Posidoniimonas corsicana: one gene and its partner. Each later gene encodes a partner of the first gene's protein in a complex. Links are inferred from orthologs where the notes say so. Each region holds a gene or a part of one and is shown in the gene's direction. Other genes may lie near its edges.

Evidence for each region.
Region 2: the proteins of KOR34_RS04775 (region 1) and KOR34_RS22235 are in contact, whole or in part, in a solved structure (PDB 1A0O), measured with the Escherichia coli proteins. The link is inferred for Posidoniimonas corsicana from one-to-one orthologs.

The regions. Positions count from the first base shown.
Region 1 is NZ_SIHJ01000001.1:1,255,958-1,265,382, forward strand. Bases 3,878-7,156 are described here. They hold KOR34_RS04775 (hybrid sensor histidine kinase/response regulator), read left to right. Parts: upstream 3,878-4,235; coding sequence 4,236-6,956; downstream 6,957-7,156. Other genes in these bases: KOR34_RS04770 (NYN domain-containing protein), read left to right, coding at 3,878-4,020; KOR34_RS04780 (chemotaxis protein CheW), read left to right, coding at 6,960-7,156. In the rest of the region: KOR34_RS04755 (glycosyltransferase family 9 protein), read left to right, coding at 1-211; KOR34_RS04760 (ABC transporter permease subunit), read left to right, coding at 279-1,919; KOR34_RS04765 (aspartate/ornithine carbamoyltransferase family protein), read left to right, coding at 2,018-3,289; more of KOR34_RS04770, read left to right, coding at 3,307-3,877; more of KOR34_RS04780, read left to right, coding at 7,157-7,424; KOR34_RS04785 (methyl-accepting chemotaxis protein), read left to right, coding at 7,502-9,425. UniProt on the Escherichia coli protein: Involved in the transmission of sensory signals from the chemoreceptors to the flagellar motors. CheA is autophosphorylated; it can transfer its phosphate group to either CheB or CheY.
Region 2 is NZ_SIHJ01000004.1:230,143-238,990, reverse strand. Bases 1,824-4,525 are described here. They hold KOR34_RS22235 (response regulator), read left to right. Parts: upstream 1,824-2,844; coding sequence 2,845-3,207; downstream 3,208-4,525. Other genes in these bases: KOR34_RS22225 (HAD family hydrolase), read right to left, coding at 4,135-4,525; KOR34_RS22230 (peroxiredoxin), read right to left, coding at 3,374-3,967; KOR34_RS22240 (polyhydroxyalkanoic acid system family protein), read left to right, coding at 2,260-2,562; KOR34_RS22245 (hypothetical protein), read left to right, coding at 1,858-2,079. Outside these bases: KOR34_RS22255 (sodium:proton antiporter), read right to left, coding at 1-498; KOR34_RS22250 ((5-formylfuran-3-yl)methyl phosphate synthase), read left to right, coding at 782-1,525; more of KOR34_RS22225, read right to left, coding at 4,526-4,761; KOR34_RS22220 (hypothetical protein), read right to left, coding at 4,806-5,567; ilvD (dihydroxy-acid dehydratase), read left to right, coding at 5,744-7,426; KOR34_RS22210 (SDR family oxidoreductase), read left to right, coding at 7,553-8,287; KOR34_RS26910 (hypothetical protein), read right to left, coding at 8,398-8,559; KOR34_RS22205 (hypothetical protein), read left to right, coding at 8,694-8,848. UniProt on the Escherichia coli protein: Involved in the transmission of sensory signals from the chemoreceptors to the flagellar motors.

The DNA.
Region 1 (9,425 bases):
CGCCACGGCCGGCCTGCCGATGGTATCGCTGTTCCAGATCAGCCCGGTAGAATGGACCCGCCCGCACCGCGAGCACCAAAGATTTGTCGCCCCGAGCGAAGTACAGACCCCGTGCGAGTCGTGCGGGACGTTTGTTGACCGTCCGTTCAAGGAGATCCCGACCGATGTGGTCTGGGAAGAAGTTGAGCGGGTGCTGGAGAATATCGGGTAGTTGGTTCCGCGGCTGGCGCCGTGGGCCGAACGACCTCCGCTAGCAACCTACCACCGACCAGCCGCCTATGTACGTGCGTGACAACCCCGTGCTGCAGTACGAACTGCTGAGCACCCTGCGTCTGCCGCGGGCGTTTGTGCTGCTGTTTGCGTACATCGCGCTCTTGGGCGGCGTAGTGCTGCTGGCTTGGCCGCAGGAGCAGAAGCTCGACTTCGCCCAGCCGGAGGAGGCCAAGCGGCTGGTCGAGCTGTTCTTTTTCGGGCAGTACATGCTGGCGTCGCTGATGGCGCCCAGCTTCGCCGCGGGCTCGATCACTGGCGAGAAGGAACGCGACAGCTACGAGATGCTGCTCGCCAGCCCGATCAAGCCGGGCGCCATCGTGCTGGGCAAGCTGTTCGCGTCGCTCACCTACCTGGGCATCCTGATATTCTGCTCGCTGCCGATCGTGATGCTCTGCCTGCCGCTGGGGGGCGTGTCGGCGCTGGAGGTGTTCGCGGCGTACATCGCCATGTTCTCCATGGTGGCGTTGTTCGGCATGATCAGCCTGTGGGCCAGCAGCTACTTCAAACGCACCAGCGCGTCGCTGGTGGTGTCGTACCTGATGATCCTGCCGCTGGCGATCGTAGGAGTGCTGGTGTGGAACGCGTTGGAGCAGCTCGGCCCGGCGCGGGTGGCGTTCGTCTCGACGGTCGTGCCGATCGCGTGCGCCGCGGTGGGCGCAGTGCTGTGGGCCGACATCGCGCGGCGGCTGCTGTACCCGGCCGACCTGGGCTCGGGCGGCAAGGAAGTGGTCGACCTGGAGAGCGAGGCCCGCGAGGCGGTGGGCCTGTACATCAAGCGCGACGAGTTTCCCGACAAGCTGTTCGCCCCGCCGAAGCGGACCACCTTTATCGAGGACGGCGCCAACCCGATCTACGACAAGGAGATGCGGAGCGAGATCTTCGCCCAGGGCACGCTGATGCTCCGGCTGGTGATCCAGATCTCGATGGGCCTGGCGCTGCCGATCATGGCGGTCTGCCTGTACATGTACATGAACCTGGCGCCGTGGTACATCGCGTACGTTCTGCTGTTCAACATGCTTGTGGGACCGGTGTTCTCGGCCGGCAGCGTCTGCAACGAGCGAGAACGCCAGACCCTCGACCTGCTGCTCACGACGCTCATCACCCCCTGGCAGATGCTGTGGGGCAAGCTGCTGAGCGGGCTGCGGGTGTCGGTAGTGTTGACCTCGTTCCTGCTGTGGCCGGTGCTACTAGCGTGCCTGATGCCGCTGGACTACTGGAACAACCTGCCGACCATGGCGGGCTACCTGCTGGTTACGGCGCTGGCGTGCCTGACCACCGCGTTCACGGCGCTCTTCTGCTCGACCATCTACCGCAAGACGTCCAGCAGTTTGATGACCACCTACGTGCTGATTTTGACGATGTTCGTGGCGCCGCTGGCTGCGCGGTTTTTTTCCGACACGTTCTTCCAGGACACGGCCGGCGCCCGGGTAGTGCACGCGGTCAGCAGCGTCAGCCCGTTCGCCGCGGTGTTCGCGCTGCCGCTCGACATCGAGCACTCCAACGACCGGTCGGACGCGGCGGTGCAGCAGGCCATCGGCGACATGGGCGTGTTCTACGGGTACGTCGGCTGGACGGTGCTGTACAACGCGGCGTTGCTGCTGCTGATCATGTGGCTGTTCCACGCCCGCTGGCGGGTGTCCGAGTAGCGGCGTGCGCGGGTAGGGCGCGGCGATTTACCGGGGTGGATTGCCCGCCGGGCGGGGCTGTGCGATAACGCTAGCAACGCCGACGCAAGGAGCCGAAGTTGTCTACGCCAGCCGATCAGAACGCCAGCCGGGGCCAAGCGCCCACTCAGGATGAGTTGAACCTGGAGCACTACGCCGCCCGGTTGGAGCGGCCCGTGCTGATGAAGGCGCCCGACTTCCAACGCGGCGACCGGCTGCGTCACGTGGTGTTCTCCGGCCAGTTCACCCCGGCCATGCTGTCCGAGCTGGCCGAGACCGCCGACATGATCCGGCTGCTCTCCAAGAGCCGCGGCGGGCAGGACTTTCTGCGGAACCTGCTGTCGCACCGCCGCGCAATGCTGTACTTCACCCAGCCCTCGACGCGGACGTTCTTGTCGTTCATGGCGGCCTGCCAGATCCTGGGGATTACCTGCAACGAGGTCCGCGACCCGAGCACCTCGTCCGAGACCAAGGGCGAGACCCGCTTCGATTCAATCCGGATGTTCTCCAGCTACTTCGACCTGATCATCATGCGGTCGCCGGTGGCCAAGTTGGCCGAGTCGTGCGCGTACCTGATGAACGACCTGGAGCGGAGTGGTCAGCGCAGCGTGCCCCTGATCAATGCCGGCAGCGGCGCCGACGAGCACCCCACCCAGGCGCTGTTGGACATCTACACGCTGCAGCGGACGTTCAACTTCGAGAACCCGCGTGACTCGCCCGGCGGCGACAAGCTGGAGCGTCTGCGGCAGATGCCCGGCTACGGCGACCTGACCAAGGGCCTCGAGAACAAGACTTACGCCTTCTGCGGCGACATCGGCCGCGGCCGCACGGTCCGCTCGCTGGCAATGCTGCTGGCCGCCTACGAAGGCGTGCGGCTGGTGTTCATTTCGCCGGACCACCCGAAGCTCCGCATCCGCGAGGACCTGAAGCAGCGGCTCGCCGACCGTGGCGTGCCGGTGTACGAGCTCGACTCGTTCGAGGCCCACCTGGACGGCAAGCCGGTGATCGAGCAGGTCGACGCGCTCTACATGACGCGGGTGCAGAAGGAGCACGACGACCCCGAGGACGCCGAGTCGATGGCCGCCATCGACACCCTCAAATACCGGCTGACCCCAGAACTGGTTGCACGGATGCGGCTGTACACCCCCATCCTGCACCCGTTCCCGCGCGACCAGCACTTCGGCGAGATCCCCCCCGAGGTCGACGACGACCCCCGCGCCATGTACTTCCGCCAGGCCCGCAACGGCATGTGGGTCCGCGCGGCGCTGCTGGCGCACGTGATGGACGTCGACCACGCCATCGCCCGCCACTTCTTTGAGACCTACCGCGAGCGGCACGTCTACAACGACTAGCCCCCAGGAGCGAGCACATGGCCCGCTCGCCCGCGCGTGTCCGGCTGCTGATCGACGGTTACAACCTGCTGCACGCCACCGACGTGCACGGCGCCGACGCCCTGGCAGGCACGCTGCAGGGCGCACGCGAGGCGTTGCTGTCATTCCTGGCCTCACGGCTGACAAAGCGCGAGCGGAAGCGTGCGGTGATTGTGTTCGACGCCGCCGGCGCGCCGCCCGGGCTGCCCGACCAGTACACGTACGAGGGCGTCCACGTGCTGTTCGCGCGCCGCTACGCGGACGCCGACGCCATGCTCGAGGCCCTGATCGAAGCGGACCGGGCGCCCAAGGAACTGCTTGTGGTGTCCGGGGACCGCCGCGTGCAGAGGGCAGCGCGGAGCCGCGGAGCCGCCTGGCGGGACAGCTCCGACTGGAACCGCGAGCTCCTCCGCCGCCCGGCCCACCCGGTCTCCGCGCCGCCTGTATCCACTCCGGAGAAGCCCGCAGACATCGGCGACGCCGACTACTGGGTCAACGAGTTCTCTCAGCCGCTGCCGCCCGACGAGGCCGCGCCGGAGCCCGCCCCGCCGGCGCGGTCCGGAGCGGGCGACCCGGCGTCCGAATCGCCCGCGTCACCGCCGCGTGGGGAGAAGCCGGACGAGAGTTCGGGAAATCCCTTCCCGCCAGGCTACGCAGAAGATTTGGCGGCGGAGCTCGAAAAACCGGCACGACGCCACCCCCCACGGGGGTAGGCCACCCGCCCAGCCGGCGCATCTGTCCCAGTACGCGCGCGCGTCCGGTCCCGTGTGCGGTCATCCCCCCGGCCGCCATTTCTGTGCTGCGCTGTGGATCTCCAGGTCCGCCGCGGCGCGCATCTGATGACCTACTTTTTGTCATCAAACACATTTTAGCGCAGGGATTTCGTGATCCCACGCGCTGACCTCTGCGACCCGCGCGGGAGAAGACGGTGGAAGACAACGAACTGCTGAACGACTTCGTCATCGAGTCCAAAGAGCACCTGGCCGACGTTGAGAACCAGTTCCTGGCCATCGAGGAGCAGGGCGCCAACATCGACGTGGACCTGATCAACGAGGTGTTCCGCGCCATCCACTCCATCAAGGGCGCGGCGGGTTTCCTGGGGCTGACCACGGTCAACGACCTGGCCCACAGCCTCGAAAACCTGCTGAACATGATGCGCAATCGCGAGCTGGCGCCCACGTCGGCCATCGTGGACGTCATGCTCAAGGCCGCGGACACGCTCACCTCGATGATCGACGACGTTCACAACTCGTCGACCTACGACATCAGCCACCACGTCGAGTCGCTCGAAGCGATCGCTGTCGGCGCCGAGGCCCCGACCGCCGCCGCCCCGGCCGCCCCACCCGAACCGGTCGCCGACGAGGCGGCCCCGTCGACGGAGCTGACGCTCGACGAGCAGATCGAAGCCGCCATCGCCGCCAAGCTGGCGGCGAAGAACGCGGCCAAGGCCGCCGAGGCGCCTCAACCCGCCGCATCTCCCGCCCCCCCCGAACCCCCGCAGGCGAAGCCCATGGCAGAGGAATCCAGCAAGCCGTCGCCGACGGCGGACGCCAACATCCGCGTGTCGGTGACCGTCCTCGACAGCCTCATGAACCTGGCGGGCGAGCTCGTGCTCAGCCGCAACCAGCTGATGCAGGCGGTCGCCTCGGAGGAGCGGTCGGGCCTCGAGGCCACCTCCGCACGCATCGACCAGGTGACCAGCGAGCTGCAAGAGGCGATCATGCAGACCCGCATGCAGCAGATCGGCTCGGTCTTCAGCCGGTTCCCGCGGGTTGTGCGCGACCTCAGCGCCAAGCTCGGCAAGCAGTGCGAGCTGGAGATCGAGGGCAAGGAGGTCGAGGTCGACAAGACGATTGTCGAGGCGATCGGCGACCCGCTCACCCACCTGATCCGCAACTCGGTCGACCACGGCCTGGAGTCGCCGGACGCGCGGGTCAAGAACGGCAAGCCGGCCAGCGGCAAGATCGAGCTCCGCGCCTGCTACCAGGCCGGCAAGGTCCGCATCGAGATCAACGACGATGGCGGCGGCATCAACCCGGCCGTGCTCAAAGAGAAGGCGGTCTCCAAGGGGGTCATCACCCAGGAGAAGGCCGACCAGATGGGAGACCGCGAGGCGGTCCGGCTGATCTTCGCACCGGGCTTCTCCACCGCCAAAGAGGTAACCGACGTCAGCGGCCGCGGCGTCGGGATGGACGTCGTGCGGACGAACATCGCCAAGCTGGGCGGCACGGTCGACGTCGAGTCGGTGCTCGGCAAAGGCACCAGCATCATCGTCACCCTGCCGCTGACGCTGGCCATCATCCCTTCGCTCATCATCCAGGCGGGCGGGGACCGCTTCGCGATCCCCCAGGTCAACATCGCCGAGCTGGTCCGCGTCCGCGAGAGCGAACGCGAAACCAAGCTGGGCCGCGTCAAGAACGCCGAGGTGCTCCGCCTGCGGGGCAGCCTGCTGCCGCTGGTGCGTCTGAACGAGGCCCTCAACTGCGGCGGACCAGAGGAAGACGAGCACAACAAGACCGGCGCCACCAACATCATCGTCGTCGACACCGGGCAGACCCGCTTCGGGCTGGTGGTCGACGCGCTGCACGACTCGGAGGAGATCGTGGTCAAGCCGCTCGGCCGGCACCATAAGAACTGCCGCACGCTGGCCGGCGCCACGATCCTCGGCGACGGGCACGTCGCGCTGATTCTGGACATCGCCGGCATCGCCGCTCACCAGGACCTGCGCACCGACGAGGAGCTGCAGGCGGCCGCCGACAAGCACGCTGAGCAGTCGAACGAGGAGACCGACGAGCAGGCCGTGATGCTGTTCGAGAACGGCCCGGGCGAGCAGTTCGCCGCCCCGATGGCCCTGATCGCCCGCATCGAGCGGATCCGCACCGACCAGATCGACACGGTCGCCGGGCAGGAGGTGCTGCAGTACAAGAGCACCACGCTGCCGCTGCTGCGGCTGGAGAACTGCATCCGTGCGACGCCGCCCGGGCCGATGGACCGGGCTTACGTCGTGGTGTTCGAGGTGCGGGGGCGAGAGGTCGGCCTGATCGCCCCGGTCCTGCACGACATCACCAACGTCACGACCAACATCGACACCGCGACCTTCAGCGAGCAGGGCGTGGTTGGCTCGCTCGTGCGGAACGACAAGACCGTGCGTCTGATCGACTTCTACGAGATCACCCAGCTCTCTCACCCCGAGTGGTTCCTGGGCGACGAGCCCGCCGGCTACGCCGACGACGCGCTGCCGCCGCTGGTGCTGCTGGCAGAGGACTCGACGTTCTTCCGCACCCAGGTGCAGAAGATGTTCGAGGACAAGGGCTACCGGGTCGAGGCCTGCGAGGACGGACAGGTCGCGTGGGACAAGCTGGCCAGCGGCGAGTACGCGCCGGACGTCGTGGTGACGGACATCGAGATGCCCAACATGGACGGCTTCCAGCTCTGCCAGAAGATCCGCGACTCGGCCCAGTTCCGCGACCTGCCGGTCATCGCGCTGACCTCGCTGGCCGGGACGTCGGACATCCAGCGGGGCATCGAGGTCGGCATCGACGACTACCAGATCAAGATGGACCGCGAGAAGCTGCTCAACTCCCTACGCAACTTTGTCGACCACGGCGTCGACCGCAACAAGAATCAGTCCCAGCTCGTGGAGGCCTAGACCGTGACCACCGCCATCCTAGAAAACACCACCGCCCGCGTCGGCGAGCGGCAGTTCGCCACGTTCTACCTCGGCGAGATGCTGTTCGGCGTCGACATCGCCGCGGTCCAGGAGATCAACCGCCAGGTCAACATCACCGCGGTGCCGAACGCGCCGGCCCACGTCCGCGGAGTGATAAACCTGCGTGGCGAGGTCGCCACCGTGATCGACCTCCGCACCGTGCTGGGCATGCCCCCGGCCGAGGAGTCGCGCGACGCCCGCAACCTGATCGTCGCGTCCCAGGGCGAGGCGATCGGCCTGTGGGTCGACCGCATCTCCGACATCCTGACCCTTAAGGCGGACGAGATCTCCCCGGCGCCGGCCAACGTCGACGGCATCGACGGCCGGTTCTTCCAGGGGGTCCACACCCTGGAGACCGACATCGTTGTGCTGCTGGACGTCGAGCAGGTCTTGGCTGACCGCGACTAGCAGGGCCGCCACCCCACAGGCCCCGCTCCCGCTCTGCGACCCGTTTCCCCATCCTCCCCTTCAGAGCTAACCCGACAATGAAGATTCGCACTAAGCTGACCCTCGGCTTCCTGGCGTGCGGCCTCGTGCCTCTGTCGATCGCCGCTGTGACGAGCTACCTGGCGGCTTCCAGCGCCATGCACGCCGTGCAGACGCACGCGGTCGCCGACATGCGCGCCAAGGCGACCGCGGTCGTTGAGGTCCAGCGGGCCTTGAAGACCCGTCAGGTCGAAGCCTACTTCCGTCAGATCCGGGACCAGGCCCTAACCTTCGCCGAAAACCGCATGATCGTCGGCGCGATGCGCGAATTCCCCACGCGGCTCGGCTCGTACCGCGAGCAGGCGGGCCTGACCGAAGAGGACCTGCCGCGGCTGCGTGACGAGCTGGCGTCGTACTACCAGGGCGACTTCAGCGACGAGTACCGCGCGCAGAACAGCGGCGCCGACCCAGACGCCGGCAGACTCCTCGCCGCGCTGGACGACGATTCACTCGCCCTGCAGCACGCCTACATCAAGGCCAACCAAAACCCGCTGGGCTCCAAGCACCTGCTGGACGCCGCCGACACAGACACCGACTACGGGCAGCTCCACAAGATGGTGCACCCGGTGGTCCGCGACTACCTCGACAAGTTTGGCTACTACGACATCTTCCTCGTCGACGCCGAGACCGGGGACATCGTGTACTCCGTGTTCAAGGAGCTGGACTACACCACCTCGCTGATCGACGGCCCGTACGCCCAGACCAACTTCGGCGAGTGCTTCCGCCAGGCGCGCAGCCTGAGCAAGGGCGAGTACGCGTTCGTCGACTTCGAGCAGTACACGCCCAGCTACGAGGCGCCGGCCAGCTTCATCGGAGCGCCGGTCTATGACGGCGACGAGCTGCTCGGCGTGGCCATGTTCCAGATGCCGGTCGACCGGATCTGCGACCTGATGGCCTCGCGGGACGGGATGGGTGAGACCGGCGAGGCGATCCTCGTCGGCCCCGACTTCAAGATGCGCAGCAACTCGCACCTGCAGCCGGATACCCACAGCCTGGCGGCCTCGTTCCGCACCCCCGCTGCCGGCAGCGTCAAGAGCGACGCCGTGAAGGCCGCCCTCGCCGGCGAAACCGGCGCCGCCGTAGTGACCGACTACCGCGGTGAGGAGACGCTCATCGCGTACGGCCCCGTCGACGTGCTGGGGGTCCGTTGGACCCAGTCTTCAAAGATCGACACGTCCGAGGCGTTCACCGCGGCGCGTGAGATGCAGCAGACGGCCGCCGCGGCCACCGCCCGGATGCTCGCTACCTCCCTGGCGATCCTCGCCGTGTCCGCGGTCGTGGTGCTGGGCGTCGCGTACCTGTTCGTGCGGCTGCTGGTCACGCCGATCAACAAGATGGTCGACGCCGCCCGTGTGATCGCCGAGGGGGAAGCCGACCTCACCAAACGCCTCGATCTGAAGAGCTCCGACGAGCTGGGAGAGCTGGGGCACTGGTTCGACGTGTTCATCGGCCGGGTCCAGAAGATCATCGCCCTGGTCGCCGGCAACAGCCTCACGCTTAGCGGCGCCGCCGAGGAGCTTGGCGTCACGAGCGATTCGCTCGCCTCCGGCGCCGAGAGCACCACGATGCAGAGCGCCACCGTCGCTTCGGCTGCCGAGCAGATGGCGGCCAACATGAAGCAGGTCGCCGCCGCCAGCGAAACCATGTCAACCAACATCCGCTCGGTCGCCGCGTCGACGGATCAGATGACCTCGACCATCACCGAGATCGCCCAGAACGCCGAGCAGTCTGCCAAGGTGGCCGACGAGGCCGCCCGCCTGGCCGAGGTCAGCAACCAGAAGGTCGGGGGGCTCGGCGAGGCCGCCGACCAGATCGGCAAGGTGATCGAGGTGATCCAGGACATCGCCGAGCAGACCAACCTGCTGGCCCTGAACGCGACGATCGAGGCCGCTCGCGCCGGAGAGGCCGGCAAGGGGTTCGCCG
Region 2 (8,848 bases), on another replicon or contig:
GTTGAAACCGGTGGCGTCGTAGTCGGCCACGTAGTGGGCGGGGAAGTGGCCTTCGATCGGCTTCTCGTGCAGGAATCCATAGTAGGCCAGTGTCAGCAGACCGAGCACCGTCGCGAGCTGGAACCGGTGCAGGTTCGACTCCCACCAGTGCTCCGTGAACGGGATCAGCGGCAGCACCGCGATAGCGCCCAGCAGCAGCACAAACGGGATGACGGTCCAGACCGGCGGGGCGACAATGTCCGCCTCGGCGCCGTGGGAGTCGGCGGCCCCGTGAGCGTCGCCCTCAACCGCGTGCGAGTCGGCAGCGTGAGGGTCGGCCGCGTGGGCGTCGGTGGCGTGCGCGTCCGTCGCGTGGGCGGCGCTGCTCGCGACGATGAGCTCGGTGGCCTTCTGCGGCAATCCCGCAATCAGCGTGCCGACATAGACGACCGCCAACAACACAATCGCGCCGACAACTTTGCCACCGCCGCTGGCGGCGTGGTGGGACTCGTGAGACATTTCCGACTTCGATCCATTGGTAGGACTCCCCCAGATTCTCCAGGCGGGAGTGTCGGTTAAAGGTAACGGCCGGTCTGACATTCGTCTATCGGAGTTGCCCTGACGCTCAGGTGGAGGTCAGGTAGGGAACGCGACGTCATGACGCACATCAGGCAAGCGTAGGACCCAACTGGCCGGCAGCGCTCAAGCGCAGGGTGCGGTCTGGCGAATGCGTCTCGCGGCCCAACCGCTCCCATCGGTACAATCGCGCCGACCGCATCCCTCGACACCAAGAGCCCGCCCCGTGCCGCTAAGCAACTGGCGCCGTCCGCCGCTGAGCCTGCTGGTCAGCGTCCGCTCCACCAGTGAGGCCGCCGCCGCCCTCGCCGGCGGCGCGGAGGTAATCGACGTCAAGGAGCCGGCGCGCGGAGCGCTAGGCCGAGCCGACGCTGAGGTGGTGCGTTCCATCGCGCGGCTCGTAGGCAGCCGGCGTCCCGTGACCGCCGCGGCGGGGGACCTCGGCGAGCTCGCCCCAGCGGAGCTCGCCGCCTGGGCGGACGAGTCGACCGCCTGCCTGGTGAAGGTGGGCGTCAACCTGCCGGTGACGCAGTCGGCGGTCGAGATGCTGACAGCGCTCCGCGGTGCCCTGCCGCCCGGCATCGGGCTCGCGCCCGCCTTGTACGCCGACGCCGACCACGCGCCACCCAACGCCCAACTGCTCGCTCGGCTGCAAGCCGCCGCCTCCGCTCGCTGGCTGGTGGTGGACACCGCTGACAAGTCGGGGCCAGCCCTAACCGGGCTGTGGAGGTGCGACCAATTGTCGCAGCTCATCGGCGACGCCGGCCGCGCGGGCCTGCGGCTGGTGCTGGCGGGCGGCGTCACGGCGCAGCATGTCGCCACGCTCGGGGCCTCGCTCCCCGACCTGCTAGGCGTGCGCGGCGCGGTGTGCGAGGGGGGACGCGGCGGCTTGGTGAGGGAAGAACTGGTCGCCGAGTTCGCCGCCGCGGCCGCAACGGCGCGGCGTTCGCATGCGTTAATCGGCCCTTAGGCGCAGCGGAAAAAACTTGACATCCGCATCGCAATCCCGATACTCGGCGATAGTGGTGTGACCAACAGGGCCTCCCCGAACCGCGCAGGGCGTCGTTGATCGCTCGGTGCGGGTCGTTTACTTTTCAGCCAGGCGGCCGGCCTTGTTGCAGCGGTTTCTAGACCGCGAAGCCATCGCGTATGCGGACCGGTATCGCGCCGGGGCCGCGGCAGCTCCCGGGCATCGGACGCCGGGGGCTTCACGAGAGGGATCCTCAGGATGGCGCACAGCGGCCGTGCGCTTCGGGACCGAACGTCCCGGGCGGCGCCGCTAAAACTGTGAGGACAACGACTGTGCAACGTTCTGTGCTAGACGCGATTCGCGATGGTGACTGGGACTACGAACCCGATGAGGTAAGCGACGCGGTGCACTCCGCGACGGTCGCCCTGCCGGGCAGCCGGGAGAAGATTGGCGTTCTCGCCGAACGGGCGGAGCGCGGCCTGCCGCTGTGGCACGGCGCCGACCGGCTGACCTACGAGGAAGTGAAGGACCCCTCCCAGTTCGAGGGGGGCTGATTGCTCTCTGCGGCAGAACTCTAACGCTCCGGTGTGACGCGCCGTGGAAGCGTCCCGGAGAACAGGCGGCGGCCCATGCAAGGGCTGCTGGCGCGCGGGGCGGCCTACCGGCTCGTCACGGGCCGGGTTACACTGGCGTCTCAATCGTCACTACCGGCGCCTTCAAGACGGATCGCCCCGATGCCCCAATTCGACGTCACGGTTCCCCACGGCCAGTCCAAGGACGACGCGCACGAGCGTCTGAAGAGCTTCTCCGAGAAGGTCAAGGAACACTACGCCGACATGGTGAAGGATGTCGAGCAGCAGTGGGAGGGCGACACCCTGCACTTCGGCTTCAAGACGATGGGCGTCGGCATCAAGGGCGACCTGGTGGTCAACGAGAACGACGTCCGCGTCCGCGGCGACCTGCCGTTCACCGCCATGATGTTCAAGGGCAAGATCGAGTCCGCCTTGCGGGACGAGATCACCCGCCTGCTGGGTTAACTCCCCGGCGTTCCGCCCCCTTTTCTCTCTTTGCGTCCAGCGCTCCGGCCGCCGCGCCGCCCGTGGTCCGGTCGTGACGGCTGTGGCGGATCTGCCCGGCCGCGGTTCCGATTGGGAGCGTCCGACCGCCGTTGGGCCCATGTTGCCGCAACTTTGGTTGACTGCCCCCGGAAGCGACCTACGGTTCGTTGAGACAAATCTCGGCGCAGGCGTGTGCCCCCCGGCGCAACGCCCCGCAGCACCTGCCCTTGAATCGCGAACTACTGCGAGGAGCTTCCGAAGATGAGTACACGAGTTCTAGTGGCCGACGATTCGAGCACGATGCGGAAGATCATCCTCCGCTCGCTCAACGCGGTAGGGGTGCCCAGCGCGATCGAGGCCGCCGACGGCGAAGAAGCCATCAACGCCTTCAAGCCGGGCGAGTTTGACCTGGTCCTGACCGACTGGAACATGCCGCGGAAGAACGGCCTGGAGGTGATCCAGGAGATCCGCAAGCAGGACACCAACGTCACGATCATCATGGTCACGACCGAGGCCGAGAAGTCGCGCGTGCTGGAGGCCATCCAGGCCGGCGTCTCGGACTACCTGGTCAAGCCGTTCACGGCCGACACGCTCCGCGAGAAGCTCGAGAAGCACGGCTGCTAGTTCGGAGCATTGGTTGGAGGGCGCTGGTTCAGTGGCGCCGACCGGACAACTGAGTTGAAACGCAAAAAGGCGGCTGCCCCGCGGGGCAGCCGCCTTTAGTTTTTTGCCGATCTGAGGGAGGGCTCGGCCCCGGACAAACTAGCGCCCAGCGCCCTCCAGCCAGCGCCTACTTGGCGTACTCGGCGTTGAAGAACTCTTTGCTCTCGTCGATCGAGGGCTTGATGGTCCGGGCGCCTTCCTTCCAGTTGGCGGGGCAGACCTCGCCGTTCTTCTCGAAGTACTGCAGCGCCTCGACCATGCGGAGCGCCTCGTCGATGCTGCGGCCCAGCGGCAGGTCGTTCACCACCTGGTGACGCACGACGCCGTCCTTGTCGATCAGGAACAGGCCCCGCAGCGCCACGCCGCCGTCCAGCAGCACGTCGTAGTCGCGGGCGATCTGCTTGCTGAGGTCGGCCACCAGCGGGTAGCCGGTCTTGCCGATGCCGCCCGCGTCACGCGTGGTCTGCGTCCACGCGAAGTGCGAGAAGTGGCTGTCGACCGAGCAGCCGAGGATCTGCACGCCCTTCTCCTCGAACTTGGCGGCCGCGTCGGAGAACGCGATGATCTCGGTCGGGCAGACGAAGGTGAAGTCCAGCGGGTAGAAGAACAGCAGCACGTACTTGCCGCGGTAGTCCGACAGCTTCAGTTCCTTGAACGTCCCGTCCGGCATGACCGCCTGGGCGGTGAAATCGGGGGCTTCTTTCTGGACGAGAACGCTCATCGGGGGGACCTCACGTAGGGGGGTGCAGGGAGGGGATTCGTATTGTCCGGGCCCGGCGCCGCCGGCCCGTCTCGCCAGTTTACGGGGCTCTGCCGCGCCAGCAAGGGGCCCGCGTCCGCATAGCTGCCATGCGTCCGCCGCATCGACCGGCGCCGAGCGCGGAGGCCTTACCAAGCGACGCCGCGGCGTTGCAGCTCGCCCGCCAGCTGCTCGGTCGACTCGAAGCGGACCGCGTCGATCCCGCACGCCGCCGCCCCCGCGACGTTCTCCGCCCGGTCGTCGGTGAAGAACAGCTCGCCCAGTTCGCAGCCCGCCTGTTCGGCGGCCAGGCGGTAGATGCTGGGGTCCGGCTTCATCGCGCGGGCGTCGAAGCTCGTGACGTGCAGCTCGAACGCGTCGTTGAGCTGCGGGTAGCGCCCGTCGGTCAGGAACGGCCAGTGCACCGCGTTGGTGTTCGACAGGATGCCCAGCCGGTGGCCCGCCGCCGCCAACGCTGCGACCAGCTCCATCGACTCCGGGATCGGCTCGAAGATGTCGCTGCAGGCCAGCTCGAGCTCGGCGCGGTCGGGCGCCGACCTGGTGGCGTCGCAGAACCAGGCGAAGTACTCGTCCGGGGTCAGCTGCCCGCACTCGAACCGCCACTGCACGTCGGCGGGGGTGCCGGTGGCCATGGCCGCCTCGCGGACCACGCCCTCTTCAACACCGGCGGCGGCCGCCATCTGGCGGACCATGCGGTCGTTGCAGAACCGGATCAGGACGTTGCCGAGATCAAAATAGAGGAACTTAGGCGTCATGCGGGGCATCCTACCGCCGCGCCGCCGATCCGTCACCGGCCCGGTCACGCGGCGCGACGGCTCTCACGCTCGTGGCGCCAGTCGATCGCGCGGTCGCTGGCGTCCTCCAGCCGGCGGTGCGACGCCCAGCCGAGGTAGCCCCCCGCGATCAACGCGGCCAGGAACATCCGCGGGCGGTAGAACACCAGGTACCCCAGCAGCTGGTTGACGCCACGGCCAACGATGCCCAACGCGTTGGTCCCTTCGGGCAGCAACGCGACCCGCGGGATGGGGTTGGGCAGCACGCCGGCGGCGCCCAGTTCGCTCACGTAGCGGTGGTCGGTCAGCACCCGCACCGCCTCGGACGCCGGCAGCCGGCCCCCGTGCAGGCGGGTCCGTAGGATGAGGCTCTGCACCGCGAAGTCGCCCTTGGCGGCGTTTGCGTCGGCATGCTCAACCGCTCCGGGCGGGGCCACCCTCTGCAGGAGCGCCCGCAGGTGCACGCCCGCCGACGCGCCGCCGATCAGGATGCCGGCGGTCGCCATGAGCGACCACATGCTCTCGAACGTGATCCACTCGCGGCAGTACAGGAACGTGACCACCGCGGTGGCCAGCGCCAGCGGCGCCGTCTGCCCGAGTACGCCGATCACCACCTCGTCGCCGCCCAGCAGCGTGGCGACCATGCCCCAGGCCTGGTGCAGCACGGCCCAGAACGCGCCCCGCGGCCCGTGCAGCAGCAGGAGCAGGGCGAGCACCACCCACACCACTGGCGGCAGCCGCCGCCAGAGGGGAACCTTCCGGTCCGGTTCGGTGTCGAGGACTCGCATAGGGCGGACTTTAGCGGCCCGCCGCCGCCGGGTTAAGGCCAGTGGGCACGTCGCCCCCAGCGGCCTTTCAGGCTAAAATCGCCGGATTGCCGGCCTCCCGGCGCCCTGACCGAACAGCCCATCCCCAGCTACCAGTCCCCAGTCACCCGCTACCAACCACCGGCCATACTCCTCCCATGCTCAACAAGTACTCCAGCCAGATCACCCAACCCAAGTCTCAGGGCGCCAGCCAGGCCATGCTGTACGGAACCGGCATGAGCGAGGAGGACATGAACCTGCCACAGGTCGGCATCGCCAGCATGTGGTACGAGGGGAACACCTGCAACATGCACCTCTTGGACTTAGCGGGCCAGGTGAAGCAGGGCATGGCGCCCGCCGGGCTGGTCGGCATGCGGTTCAACACCATCGGCGTGTCGGACGGCATCTCGATGGGCACCAGCGGCATGAGCTACAGCCTGCAGTCGCGCGACCTGATCGCCGACAGCATCGAGACCGTGATGCAGGCCCAGTGGTACGACGCGCTGGTCGCCCTGCCCGGCTGCGACAAGAATATGCCCGGCTGCCTGATCGCGATGGGCCGGCTGAACCGCCCGGCGATCATGATCTACGGCGGCACCATCAAGCCCGGGTTCACCAAGAGCGGCGACGGCCAGGAGAAGCGCGACATCGTCTCCGCGTTCCAGTGCTACGGCGAGTGGCTGGCCGGACGCATCACCGAGGAGGAGCGGAAGGACATCGTGCAGCACAGCTGCCCCGGCGCCGGCGCGTGCGGCGGCATGTACACCGCCAACACCATGGCCAGCGCCATCGAGGCGATGGGGATGAGCCTGCCGTACAGCTCCTCGATCCCCGCCGAGCACCCAGACAAGCAGAAGGAGTGCCACGAGGCGGCCCGGGCGATCCGCAAGCTGCTGGAGCTCGACCTCAAGCCGCGCGACATCATGACCCGCGCTGCGTTTGAGAACGCGATGGTGCTGATCATGGCGGTCGGCGGGTCGACCAACGCGGTGCTCCACCTGCTGGCCATGGCCCGCAGCGTCGGCGTCGACCTGTCGATCGACGACTTCCAGAAGGTCAGCGACAAGACGCCCTACCTGGCCGACCTGAAGCCGTCGGGCAGCTTCGTGCAGGAGGACCTGCACTCGGTGGGCGGCACGCCGGCGGTGATGAAGATGCTGCTCGAGGCCGACCTGATCGACGGCTCCTGCATGACGGTCACCGGCAAGACCATCGCCGAGAACCTCGAGAGCCTGACCGGCCTGAAGGAAGGCCAGTCGATCGTCCGCCCGCTCGACAAGCCGCTCAAGGCGACCGGCCACCTCCGCATCATGCGCGGCAACTTCTGCCCCGACGGCGCCGTGGCCAAGATCACCGGCAAGGAGGGCCTGACCTTCACCGGCACGGCCAACTGCTTCGACAGCGAAGAGGACATGCTGCACGCCCTGGAGGACAAGAAGATCAACAGGGGCGATGTCGTGATCATCCGCTACGAGGGCCCCCAGGGCGGCCCCGGCATGCCGGAGATGCTCACCCCCACCAGCGCCATCATGGGTGCGGGCCTGGGCCAGGACGTGGCGATGATCACCGACGGCCGCTTCAGCGGCGGCAGCCACGGCTTCATCGTGGGCCACGTCACGCCCGAGGCCCAGGTCGGCGGCCCGATCGCCCTGGTCCAGAACGGCGACAAGATCACCGTCGACGCCGAGGCCAACCTGATCACGCTCGACGTGAGCGATGACGAGCTCGCCAAACGCAAAGCCGCCTGGCAGGCGCCCGAGTACAAAGCCACCCGCGGCACGCTCTACAAGTACATCAAGAACGTGAAGAGCGCTAGTGAGGGGTGCGTGACGGATGAGTGAGCGACATCACTAAGGACCATTGCCACGCATGAACGATCCCACTCCCCCTGCCGGGAAGGGGAACTCAGGTGCGCATCGCGAAGCGTATTGGAAGTCAACAGTTCAGCGACCAGGAAAGCTCACCGCATGCCGAGCAACAAGACCGCCATCGTCACCGGAGCCTCGCGCGGCATCGGCGCCGCCATCGCCAAGAAGCTAGCCGCCCAGGGCGCCCGCGTTGCGGTGAACTACGCCTCCAGCGAAGGTGATGCCGCCGCAGTGGTCGGCGAGATCACCGACGCAGGTGGCCAAGCGATGGCGGTGCAGGCCGACGTGAGCCAGCCAGACCAAGCCGCCCAGCTATTCGACGCGGCCGAGTCCAAGTTCGGCCAGGTCGACATCCTGGTGAACAACGCGGGCGTGGCAATCTACCAGCGGGTGGAAGAAACCACCGACGAGCAGTTTGACCGTGTGTTCGCCATTAACGTGAAGGGCGTGTTCAACATGTGTCGGCTGGCGAGCACTCGGCTGGCCGATGGCGGGCGGGTCATCAACCTCTCGTCGAGCACCACGCGGATGATGCTGCCCGCGTACGGGCCCTACTCGGCCACCAAGGCGGCTGTCGAGCAGTTGACCCGCGTGCTCGCCAAGGAGCTCGGCGGACGCGGGATCACGGTCAACGCGGTCGCGCCCGGCCCAACCGATACCGAGCTGTTTTCCGAGGGCAAGTCGGACGATCAGATCGCGATGCTTGGCAAGATGGCCGCGTTGGGGCGCATCGGCACGCCGCCGGAGATCGCCGAGATCGTCGCGCATCTCGCGAGCGACTCCGCGGGCTGGGTCACGGCCCAGGTCGTTCCGGTGAATGGCGGCATCGCCTAAATTCCCTGGCAACTCAGCGCTGAGAGTGCCTACTCCTCCTCGACGTTCACCTCCACCTCGCCGGTGTCGACGTTGCGTTCGACGTCGACCTCCAGGCCGGGCGCGTCGACTTAGAGCACCTTCTCCTTGTTCTCGCAGCCAATTGGGGCGCCGAGCAGCAACGCCGAAAACAGGGCAAGCAGCAGGCGGTGTTTCATCGCAGCGTCTCCGGGGGGGGTGAGGCGGCCGGCGCGTCGCGGGCCAGCCTCCACGATAGCCTGGGCGGCGGCCATCCGGCCCTCGCCGCAGTGGGCGTGCCAGCAAAACGAACGTGCCGAAGCCGGCTGGGGTGGTTCTGCCGGTTCTTGGCCCGACGCGAGCTGTGCCTACAATTCCCCAATGCACCTCCACTCCTGCGGGCCGGTCCATGCTCAGCAACCCGTTTGACGTTTACCTGAACGACCACCACGCCATGCTGGTGGCCGAACGGGAGCTCTGCCAACGCGTGCAGCGATCGAACGAGGGATCGGCGCTGGCCGACGCGGCGGGGCGGCAGCTCGGACTAGCTCGGGCGGGCGAGGC